2 regions of the Desulfosporosinus youngiae DSM 17734 genome follow, and region 2 is predicted to be linked to the other one. Evidence: riboswitches for the same ligand, from Rfam matches in the RefSeq annotation. Region 2 holds a riboswitch; the other holds the start of a gene.

Region 1 (6,252 bases), 960 kb from region 2:
CTAATAGGAGTGAGGTGGGGCTATGGCGGGGGAAAACTTAGTCACAGAACAATCCTGTGAGAGAACACATAAAGGACTAGATAAGCAGATGGAGGTGGCTGAGCGCAGATTAAACGCACATAGTGAGACCATAACAGATTTAAAGATTATTATCACCCAGCTCACTCAGCTGTTGGAGACAACCTCTAAGACGTTAGAAACAATGGAGAAGCGAGTGTCTGCTCTCGAAACGGCTCGCGAATATGCCGAAGAGGCTAGTGGGTTTTGGAGTTCATCTGGTGGACAATGGATTATTAAGGGTTCGGTGACTCTAGCGCTCATCATAACGCTTGCGGCCATTGGTCAGAATGTTAACCCTGAGTTTCTGTCCAGTATTTTTGTAAAGTGAGGTGAGTCATTCGGGTGAATTAAAGATATATGATATGATCTTCGACCCAGGCCATGGCGGCGCAGATCCGGGAGCTGTAGGCTCGACAACTAAGGAAAAGGATAATGTTTTAGCGTTGGCCAAGAAAATTGCAGTGATTCTCGAAGCAACAGGCCGCTTCAGAGTGAAGTTCACTAGGACTACAGACAAGGACTTCTGCGCGCCGATAGCATTCAACGTTGATTTGGACCTGAAAAATAGGGTAAAAGCGGCCAACTCTTTGGGCGGTGACGCATTCTACTCCTTCCACAATAATTCAGCGGCTGCGAAAGCATACGGGAACGAGGTCTATGCTCTTGCGGCCGGGGGCGAAGGGGAGAAGATTGCCAAGGCGATCCGGGCAAGAATGGCTCTGCTGGGAATGACAGACCGTGGTGTCAAATACGCAAATTGGTATGTATTAAAGTGGACAGAGATGCCGGCCGTGCTCATTGAGCACGGTTTCATTAATTCAGAGGAAGCCACGATCTTGGAAAAGATGGATCAGGCTGCTTTAGCGATCGCCCAGGGGATTGGGGATCATTTCGAGGTTAGTGTCAGTGGAAATACACAAAAGAAAAGGGGCTATGAGATGAAAGAAGCGGTTTTAGCTCATGGCATTGAGGATTACTTGGTACCGGCGCGAAGAGAGTCAATCAAACTTGGCAACTGTGCAGTTTTTTTGAGATTTGATGATAAGACCCCACCGCCAGACGTTTTTAAAGCCGAGCATCTTGTCATAGTCGGGGGTGGACCCGTGGGACATCCGAACGAAACAATCCTTTCCGGGAAGACTTGGGGAGATACTGCAGCTGTTGTAAGTGCAACAGGCGCTTAATATTCGCAAGTGCTTGCCAATTTGAAAAGGAGAAATAAAAGTGGATATTGTATTATCGGGCCTCCAAGCTTACTGGGGGTTAATTTTATTGGTTAGCGGCTTTGTTGTTTTCTTGGTGTCTCAAGGAAAGGCAAAAGCAACAAAAATAATCCTTTCTCTGATGCTGCAGGTAGAAAAGCAAGCAGAGGCCCTTGTATTGGAGGTTGGTGATCAGAAATTTAGTTTTGTGGTTAGTAAGGGATATGAGTTACTGCCGAGAGCGGTACGAATGGTTATGACTTATTCGATGTTTGAAAATATGGCCAGAACACTTTATGCCAGCGCGAAGAATTATCTAACAGAATTAAACTCTACCGACGTTCATCAAAAACCAAAGCAAGAAGCTGTTCAGGAAGTAAAGGGAATTGATCATGGGTAAATTATTTTAAGACATGGCGAGAGCCCTATCCTTAATTGGAGGGGCTTTTTCCATTATAAGGTTTAACACATTCTACATATCAAGGTCACGTAACGTTAACATATTTGTTCTATACTAAATATGGCCGAAAAATACTTGGACATAACGGTTGAAATATAGACCGCTGTCTCTCTTACCTCCTCTGTCACGCCCCTCCTATGGAGGGGCGTTTTTTGTTTTTTATCCTGGGAATAATTTTATTGATATAGTTCTTAAGGTAATTCAAACTGGAGTGCGTTCAGCGCAGCAGCTCTACAATTGCCTCAGGATCTGGGACAGACCATCGGAAATACTGCAGAAGAAGCAGTTGTATGTGTTATGAATGTAGCTCAAATTCGGAATCGATTCCGAATTTGAGCAGAAACCAGGCGATTATCCTCTGGGGAATTCCTGGGGAGGAACGGGATGCAAATGGAAATACCTTAAACGAATAAATAGATCAAACTTTCTCGTATGTATGAAAAATCGGCTGAAATATATCGGATGCATGGAGACATGCAAAAAGCTTTAGAATATATGAACTTAGCGTCCCTTTATGCGAAGGATCTGGAGAATGATCCGGCGCTTATTCTTCTCACCCTGTCATTAGCCCCCTTGGCAAGCCAAGCCGGTATCCATCCATGGGTGTTAGTGTTTGTAATTCTCTTGACAATCGATCCTTTCTTTTTCCCCTATCAATCGCCAACCTATCTTATGGCTTACTACAGTACGGGGGGGAAGGCTTTTAATCACAGGCAAGGTCGCTATGTTGCCCTTTGCTATGGTATTGTTGTGCTGCTAACGGTCGTCCTTTGCATCCCGTATTGGAGATTCATAGGATCAATATGGTGACAGAAGTGGGCAATCCAAGGCATGTCCCAGAAAAGACAACGTTGTCTTTTCTGGGACATGCCCTAATTTTTTAAATGGTATGGCACCTCTCGGACAGCAAACTCATAGAATATAGGGACATGCCGGATTAGCCCTTCCGGAGAAAAGCAGACGTTTATCAGTTTTCCTGTGATCATGTGTCCACGAATGATATTGTCAGTTGAATTTTGCCACTAAAATAGAAATGTGCATCTCAAAATCCCAAACGTTTGGGATTTTGAGATGCAACAAGCCGGGGATACGGGAATTATTTACCGCAGTTTATGTATGGGCAGGATTATTGAATTGAGTTTGACTCCCTTCAGGATTCGTACCGTTCATCCAATATATGCAAAAGCCAAGCACCCAATATGCCCCAAATAAGAGAAGCGATAAAAAAGGAAATAGCTGATCCTAGATCCATCAATAATGTGTTATGGATTCCAATGATATAACACGAGGACAAAATTGCGAACCAGCTTCCAAAACCAACAAACAACCCTCTCAATAAATAAGTTTCCCTTTTTTCCTTAAGAATAAGATAACTAGAAATAACAATCAAAGAAGTGGAAAAACAAATTTGAGCAATGGAACTTACAAAAGCCTCAGGAAAGTTATTAAATTGTCTCCCAAAGATCATTAAAGCTGAATAGTTTATAAAACGGCGCTGACTTAAGTGGAGTATATAATAAGAAAATAAATTTAAAGCTAATAATACTAAAGAAGCAAAAAATCCGGCAACCAAGCTCCTTGCAAATCTGTCTTTAAGGTCAATGATTTTCATCTTACGGTCCTCCCTATGTTTTGCTTAACCCTACCGTAACTATCAACATAATAATCCTATCTTTTTGATTCAATCATGGGACTTCTATTTCTATCCTGTGCTGTCCTGTACTTCGGAGGGGATAAACTTCTCTATCGAACCCCGATGTTAATTGTAACCTATTTTCATTTTTTTAACCGTGGTGGCGGGAGCCCGTGCAGAATTTCCGACTGCCTATTCTTATATACGGATTTTATTATGCTTATCCTTATCCTCAGCTTTAGAAAATACTCAGGATTTAGTGAAAGCGGCTTAAACCGAGGGGATTTTTCTTCAATCCTGAGGATTTTGTTGAGCCCCACAGATCGCAGGACACTGAAATCACTAAAAATCAAGAGGTTAATTTCATGTGTCAAGCTTAGGAAAACGCAGTTGATAATTTAGGCTTGACAAGTATAGCAATATATGGATAGACTTAATAGAACTGATAGAGGTGCATTGTACAATCAGTATCCGAAGTTGTTAAGGTTTACGTAAGACCGTAGCTTCGGTGAAAGGTGTAGATGCCGAAGTTGGTCCCAATTACGTGGGGACTGGGCTGGTTGAACAAAATAAGATTTGTTCAATTGTCGCGTTTGCGGAGAGCTATCTATATTACAGTATGATTGGAAAATCATAGGGTAATTTAGTAGCTGATTCCGTATCAGCTATTTTTTTGTATAAAAGGAGACGTAGAATTAACATGAAAAAGAACACTGTTTTCAAAGGTATCGCCACTGCTCTCATCACTCCTCTGGACGAAACAGGAATTAATTATGAACAGCTTGGCAGATTGATCGATTGGCAAATTGCAGAAGGGATTGATGCTCTGGTAATTTGCGGAACCACAGGCGAAGCGTCGACCCTGACTGACGCCGAGCACAGAGCAGCAATTACATTTGCCGTTCAGCATGCAGGAGGCAGAGTGCCGGTTATTGCCGGCACAGGCAGCAATGACACCGAATACGTGCATGATCTCACGCATTGTGCCTGCGAAGCAGGTGCGGATGCAATGCTCGTAGTTACCCCTTATTACAACAAAGCTACGCAAAAAGGCCTGATTAAAATGTTTGCTCAAATTGCCGACAAGAGTACTAAGCCTATCATTCTCTATAATGTGCCTTCAAGGACGGGGATAAATATTGAGCCTGCAACCTACGAGGCATTAGCTGAACACGAAAATATAGTAGGGATTAAAGAAGCAAATGGCAACATTTCCAAAGTTGTTGAAACCATGGCGCGTGTGCATGGTAAGCTTGATTTGTATTCAGGCAATGACGATCAGTTGGTTCCACTTATGGCGCTTGGCGGAGTTGGCGGCATTTCTGTGATTTCTAACGTCATGCCGGCACAGACACGTGAGATTTGCACACGTTTCTTTAAGGGTGACATTGCAGGCAGTGCAGAGCAGCAATATAAACTTTACTCCCTTATAGAGGCACTGTTTTGCGAAGTAAACCCTATTCCGGTCAAGGCTGCTATGGCAGCTATGGGTTTCTGCAAGGATTATCTCAGATCCCCTCTTACAACAATGGAGGATACAAACCGTGAAAAGTTGGTCTCTCTTATGAGAGCACATGGATTAAACGTTTGAGGAAGATCATAGAGACAGGACGAGACCGGCAAATCTATCTGGCAATAGGGTAGTTTCGCTATCCTTGGGCTGAAAAATGTAATAGTAGTGCACAATCTTTAATACAATTAAGAACATAAAAAGGGGCTGTCTTCATTTATTTTTGAGACAGCCCCTTCGGCTTTTGGGGGTTAAAAATTAAGCATCGTTTTTAGTATGAATTTAATTAACTTCGCCATAAGCAATCGAGGTTGACAGTTGACTTCAATTCCGGGCATAACTGGAAAAGTCGAGATAACAAAAATTTATCTCGACTTTAATGGACTATTTTGTTTGTCTGAACGTAAGTGTCAGAGAGTACGGCCCGAGGCTACGGCTTGCAAGTTTCACTTATACCTTTTGGAGCAGACGTTTTTAATGACCTTAATAAATTCTTTTTCGACTAAAGAGAGATGATGGCGGTTCAGCCATATTAAAAGGATTATAACCTCTAAATGCGCATCGCTGAGGGCGATTTTTTTTATTTTACTGGATTTTACGTATTCATCAGCCATAAACTGAGGGACGAAGGCAATTGTTTTTCCTTGAGACAGAATCTTTTCCATCATCTCTAGGTTGTCAACCCTGTAAGACACATTAATATCACCATATCTTTGCAATACACTCGATACGCCACAATCAGTGATATATTCAGTGTTGTATAAAAGAATAGGCAAAGATAGGGCCTGCTTAAGAGTCATAGTGGAAGACCCTTTAGTCATCTCACAATTATTCCCGGAAATGATGACCAGCTCATCAGAAAACAATTCTTTGTAGTTAATATCCTTTGATTTGGAAAAGGCATCGGTTTTTAAGATCATCCCAAAATCAGCTTTACCTGATTGAACATCCCTTAGTATATTATTCGACTCTCCGACTTTCAAAATAGTATCCACTTTAGGATGATCATGTTTAAAGGTTGTCAATATTTCAGGCATTACTGTTATGTTTATACTTGGTTCAACAGCCATTGAAATATTACCCTGTAAATCAATTGAATCGCCATGAGCAATGGATTTGATTTCATCAATCTTGTTGAGAACTTCCTTAGCCACAACAATAATTTGTTCGCCCATTTCAGTAAGCTGGGCTCCTGCATTAGTTCTTTTTAGCAGAACAATACCCAGTTCGTCCTCTAATTTACTGATGGCAGAGCTAAGCGCAGGCTGTGAAATATGGGAGCGTTCGGCGGCAAGAGAAATCGATTTAGATTCATGGACAGCAATTAAATAGGATAATTGTTCTAAGCGCATATTTCTAACCATCCTTGACAGCTTAATTTGGGATT
Region 2 (6,252 bases):
TGAAAGCTCCAGCGAAATCTATCTGGATTGGGATTCGGTCAGTAATGCAACATCCTATTATGTGTACAGATCAACAACTTCGTCGGGCACCTACTCTAAGATTGGGACAGCCACATCTTCAAAATATACAGACAGTGATTTAAAATCAGACACCACTTATTACTATAAGGTCAAGGCAGTCAGGAATTCAAAAACAAGTGAATATTCTTCTAGAGATTATGCAACGACAGATAGATCTGACGAGTCAGATCTATCCGCTCCAACAGATCTGACCGCAAGGGCCGAGAGTTCCAGCAGGATCTATCTGGATTGGGATTCCGTGAGTGAAGCAACATCCTATTACGTATATCGCTCGACGGCTTCTTCAGGAACATACTCCAAGATCTCGACAACAACTACTTCGAACTATACCGATACCGGCTTATCGCCGAATACTACTTATTACTACAAAGTCACTGCTGTAAACAACTGGAGCAGCAGCGGCTATTCCTCAAGTGCTTATGCAATCACTGCTAAGACAGATGGCACCATTCCTACAGAACCTTCCTCGGATATCCAGTCTGATCGCTTAGCCGGCGAGGATATGTATGGAACCTCTGCAGAAGTTGCTAAGTCTGGATGGATCACTTCTTACTATGCTGTTATCGTAAGTGGGGAGAACTTCGCGGATGCCTTATGCAGCGCTCCTCTTGCCCAAAAATATAACGCTCCTTTATTACTAACAACTAAGAATATCTTGCACGAACAAACAAAGACTCAGCTCGTCCGTTTAAAGGTGAAAAAAGTAATTATCATCGGTGGAACCGGTATTATATCCTCCGGAGTTGAGCAAAGTATAAAAGACCTGGGGATAGGGGTAACCAGGATCGCTGGGACTGATAAATATGACACATCGATCAAAATTGCCCAGGCAATCGGGGAATTTGACCAAGCGGTGATTGCCAGTGGAGAGACCTTTCCCGATGCTTTATCCATTGCGCCCATAGCTGCCATGAAAGGAATGCCTATTTTACTCACCCCCAAAGATAAATTACCTGAAAACATCAAAGGGTATTTAGAAAAAAATGCCCAAAGCACCTATGTAGTGGGAGGGACAGGGATCATCAGCGATAATGTCCTTAAACAACTTCCCTCTCCCAGAAGATTAAGCGGAAATACCAGGTATGATACAAATATTAGTATTATTAAAGAATTTGCTGATGAACTTGATTTCAGCACATGTTATGAATCAACCGGGGAAAACTATGCCGATGCCCTAGCCGGGGCCGCCTTAGCTTCTATAACAAATTCCCCCGTGTTTTTAGTCAGTGATCCTGTAGATCCGGTTACCATAAACTTCTTTAAGAGCAAAATTAGGAGTATTAAGAAAGAAGTTATTTTTGGAGGAATAGTTGTAGTACCCAACAGTATTCTTATCAACATTGATGAAGAAGATTATGATGATTACGATACACCAGCGGCTCCGACAGGGTTAGAGGTAACGGCGGTGAGTTCCAGTCAAATTAATCTAACCTGGGATTCAGTCAGTAATGCCACATCCTATTATGTTTACGGTGCCACTTCCTCTTCCGGAACCTACTCTCATATTGCAACAGTTTCCACCACCAGTTACACGAATACAGGCCTCTGGGCAGATACAACCTATTATTACAAAGTAAGAGCGGCAAACAGTGCCGGCTCGAGCCCTGAATCAGCAATGGATTATGCTAAGACGGATTTGCCTGACTAAGATTATTAGGTTTTTAAATGAAGGCTTCGGATGCATTGTGCTATTCGAAGCCTTTTTTACTTCCAGACAGGTTTACCCTTACTTTGCGAGAGAGATGCTACAAGATTGCCGCTTATTTTTATTAACCCATCTCTAAACGAGTTACTTGACTTTTATCAAGCCTTTATTGCATAATAAACCAATGATAAATTAGATAGAGGTGCGGTTATTAAGAGTAAGTACACCAAGCAATCCAGCGATGAAGTGTGCCGAAAGGAATAATCGCCGAAGTAAAAGGCTGTGGCATAAGGACTTTTACTGGTTATGTATTTAATAGGTACATAACTGTCACCTAGTCATTGGGTGGAGCACTATCACTTAAAATTCGCTTGCATATTTAAGCAGTTTAAGAGTGCGCTCATTAAACTGCTTTTTATAGTTGGAGATTAAATTGTAGTAGGGGGAAAACATTCGTGGCAGAAAAAACATTACCTTTTAGCAAGCAGCAGTTAGAGACAATGATCGATCAGTATGGTTCACCATTTCATATTTATGATGAACAGGCCATTCGGAAAAATGCCCGTAGATTAATAGAAGCATTCAGTTGGGCTCCTGAGTTCAAAGAATACTTTGCTGTCAAAGCAACACCGAACCCCTATATCCTTAAAATCTTGCGGGAGGAAGGATTCGGAGCGGATTGCAGTTCGATCGCAGAACTTATTCTGGCGGAAAAGGCTCGGATTCTTGACGAAAATATTATGTTTTCTTCTAATAATACCCCTGCTGAAGAATATCAAAAGGCGAAAGAATTAGGTGCAATCATTAATCTCGATGATATTACTCATATTGATTTTTTGGAGAAAAGTGCAGGAATGCCTGAAATTATCTCTTTCCGTTATAATCCTGGTGATCTGCGCGAGGGCGGAAATGCGATTATCGGGAAACCTGCTGATGCTAAATATGGTTTAACCAAATCTCAAATTTTCGAAGCCTATCAAATTGCCCGGGAAAAAGGAGTCGAACGCTTCGGAATCCACACGATGATTATTTCGAATGAGCTTGATCCTAACTATTTTATTGAGACGGCCACTATGATGTTCAAGCTAATAGGAGAGATCTACGATAAGCTAGGGATCAAAATTGAATTAGTTAATTTCGGCGGAGGGATTGGTATTCCTTATCGTCCGGATCAAGAGCCGGTTAGCCTTGAGATGATAGGTAAGGGGATCAAGGAGGCCTACGATCAACTGATTGTTGATAAAGGCTTGGACCCATTAAAGATCTCTCTGGAAAGCGGACGGATGATCTTGGGTCCCTATGGTTATTTGGTTGCCAAGGTGCTGCATAAAAAAGAAATCTACAAAAATTATGTTGGTTTAGATGCCTGCATGGCCAACTTAATGCGTCCTGCTCTCTATGGTGCCTATCACCACATTACAGTGATGGGAAAAGAGGATTGGCCGTGTGATCAGATTTATGATGTCACAGGAGGTCTGTGTGAGAATAACGATAAATTTGCCATAGATAGAGCGCTGCCTAAGATGGATATTGGAGATATTGTCGTCATCCATGATGCCGGGGCCCATGGCCATGCTATGGGATTTAACTATAATGGTAAATTACGCTCGGCAGAGCTGCTCCTCAAGACGGACGGCAGTGTGGAAATGATCCGACGGGCTGAGACGCTTGAAGATCTCTTCGCTACGTTAGATTTCTCGGGGTTGGAAGATTAATTTTAAATAAGTCTGCTTCTAAATAGGGCTTGCTAACCGAATCCTTTTTATTCGTTCGATTACGCAAATACACCAATATCTGTAATTTGAAAATACCTCTTCAAAATTTGGACAAAAAGAACCCTGAGCTTATGCTCCAAGTTCATGACAAAGAATTGCATGCTAATCATGCACTCTGCTGTTTCTTTCAATTTAGCATAAACACGATCAAGGCCATATTTCCTTTTACCCTCGCCAAACTTGCCTTCTACAGCATTACGCATCTTGGCATCCATCCGTTCAATGGCCTTCTCTACTTTTTTCAGGGCATCTCCTGAGGGCCTGCCTAGTTTGGGACCGCTGAGCCGGATGTTGTGGTTTTTGCAATACGCCAGATTTTTGCGGTTACGGTATATCTTGTCGGCCAGCACCGCCTCAGGATAGCATCCATTACGGGCTCTGTAACGCTCTACGCTATCTATCAATGTTTCTGCTTCATTAAACGCGTCCCAAGACAATTTTTCGATGCGGCAGAATCCCTTCTCGATGCTTATGGCTACCTTAGCCCCGAATTCTACTTTGGCACTGGCTTTGCCGCGTACAATCGGTCGGACATGATCCTGATAGAGGTTGACGATTCGATCCGGTATCTGATGTTGTTTTGTCTTATACATTGTTTCCTGCTGCTCAATTACGGTTCGAATGGTTTCCAATAACTTGACTTGTCGGTTGCTTAAGGCTTCAAAGCCTGAGGGAATTTCTTTCAGCATTTGGTCAACGTGGCGAAGGTTTCTTTTACAATATTGCAATTGCTGCTTGATGCCTTTTCTAAGTTGCTTCTTTCTCGGACTCCGCTGTTTAGACACACTCAGATAAGCTTTTCTCGCTTTTTCACGGTAAGTTCTCGGCCGTTTGGTTGCTTTACCCTTCGCTTTATGAAGCGTATCAATGATCTCATCCAGTTTCTCGCGGGATTCGTTAAGCAGTCCGAGGTCTGTCGGATATTTTATATCGGCCGGTGTGCAGGTGGCATCAAGGATCAACATACCTTGATTCGGTTTGGATTCTTCTGAATCAGAGTCAGCAGGGGTTTTCTTCTCTTCCTTATCCGCATCCGGAAGATTAGGTCCTTGTTGATCATCATCGTTCTTCTCGGCTTCCTTTTCAGATGTTTTTGCCGCCCGCTCAGCTAAAGCAATGCGCTCGTTGATTTTAGCCATGCGGTCTTTCTTAAAGCGCTTGCGAAATTTCACCAGGGCGACTGGAGTCAAAGGACGAGTCAATTGAAACTCCTTGAGGCCTATGAACCATTGGAGATAAGGATTCTCCGTAATCTGCTGAACCGTTTCACGGTCAGTATAACCGCAGCGAGCTTGGATGATTAACGTACCGAGTGCCATACGGACCGGTTTGGCCACATTGCCACGATCACTCGGAAACATATGGGCGTATTCTTTTTCATACTCATCCCAAGGAATTATATTAGCTAATTGAACCCAACGATTTTCGGGATCCAGTTTCCCCGAAAAAGGCAGGATGAAATCATCTATGGTTAGCTGGGGACTCGGTTTACGGTACATTTTCAACCTCCAAGTGCACGGTTTTTTTAATCTAAATTCATATTTCCTTGCACTAAAGATTCGACGTAAATGCCCAAAAACCCTTGTTAAATCAGGTTTTTCCCTGGCGTTTAGCACTCGTTAGCAAGCCCTAAATACAAAAGAGCCTGCTTTGCCAGCGGGCTCTTTTTCTGTGTCAGGGTTCCATCTGTCAGACATGACTCCAGGAAAATATTCTCGTTTTTTACAATATAAGTTATAATGACGAACACGAACGTCGAAATCAGACCACCCGGCCTGATTTCGGCGTTTTTAATATAAAGTGTTGCTGTACAGCAGAGACCGGCTAACCCCTGAAATTAATTAGTAATTATGGGTTCCTATAACCACTGGCTTCCCGAATTTTCCTTCCAGCTTCGCCTTGATACCGTCAAGGTCAATGGGACAGGCAGCAGTGTTTCTGGCCCGGACTATACAGGAGCCAATATGAATAGCATCGATATCCTGCATCAAATAATCGGCCATTTCCATAACCAAATTGATTTTAGGCATAACTAAGCCTGGGCAATCACCGCAGCCACTAATACCCACGATCTTAACGGAGTCATACTTTTTGAACTCGCCTTCTTTAAGGTCAGCTGCTTTAAAACACTTCAGGCAAGCTACGCAACTTACATCGCGTATTTTTGCACAAGAAACAATTAAAATATTAGCCATTAGTCTAATCCCCCTTTTTTTTAGTTATGAACATTATTCTATAACTAATCCTAAAATCCTTCTGGACGGAATTGGATAATTTTCTACAGAGAGCGCGAATTATATTAAAAGACTGATTCGTGCTTTATTGCATACTTGATGTGATCCCAAAAGCGCCTATGCTTTGAGTTTTAAGAGAACGTTCAGGGGTCATTCAGCCTACATTCAGCTTTGTCCTGCATAATTAGCTAAAACAATAAATTATTGGAGGCTGAAGAGCCTGGTTTAAGCTTTCCTTTATTTAGTTAAGCTTTATAATTAGATAGTAATAAACCGCTTTGCGTGTATGGGCATAGGCGAGGAGAAGATGTATGCAAAAACTAACAGGAATTAAAGTATTGCTGGTTGACGACGAACCTAATATTTTAGACTTTTTAGAGATAGGCCTTATCAATGAGGGGTTTGAAGTGGAAACGGCCCAAGACGGGATGACTGCGGTGAGCTTGGTCAAGCAATTTAAGCCTCATATTGTCATTCTTGATGTGATGATGCCTGGCATGGATGGATTTGAAGTGTG

Evidence for each region. A riboswitch is a leader RNA that binds a small molecule or an ion and turns the genes downstream of it on or off. The one in region 2 is predicted to bind lysine.
Region 1: it holds a riboswitch for lysine, as region 2 does, so the genes downstream of both, dapA (4-hydroxy-tetrahydrodipicolinate synthase) here and lysA (diaminopimelate decarboxylase) in region 2, are expected to answer to the same signal.

Annotation. Positions count from the first base shown of each region.
Region 1 is NZ_CM001441.1:5,371,603-5,377,854, reverse strand. It holds gene DESYODRAFT_RS24925 (hypothetical protein) at 23-388, shown strand; gene DESYODRAFT_RS24920 (N-acetylmuramoyl-L-alanine amidase family protein) at 423-1,244, shown strand; gene DESYODRAFT_RS24915 (hypothetical protein) at 1,285-1,662, shown strand; gene DESYODRAFT_RS24910 (hypothetical protein) at 2,197-2,532, shown strand; gene DESYODRAFT_RS24905 (hypothetical protein) at 2,873-3,334, opposite strand; lysine riboswitch at 3,794-3,969, shown strand; gene dapA (4-hydroxy-tetrahydrodipicolinate synthase) at 4,056-4,946, shown strand; gene DESYODRAFT_RS24895 (LysR family transcriptional regulator) at 5,312-6,217, opposite strand.
Region 2 is NZ_CM001441.1:4,406,885-4,413,136, reverse strand. It holds gene DESYODRAFT_RS20420 (cell wall-binding repeat-containing protein) at 1-1,729, shown strand, start outside; lysine riboswitch at 1,916-2,090, shown strand; gene lysA (diaminopimelate decarboxylase) at 2,182-3,441, shown strand; gene DESYODRAFT_RS20410 (IS5 family transposase) at 3,501-5,000, opposite strand; gene DESYODRAFT_RS20405 (CGGC domain-containing protein) at 5,343-5,696, opposite strand; gene DESYODRAFT_RS20400 (response regulator transcription factor) at 6,047-6,252, shown strand, end outside.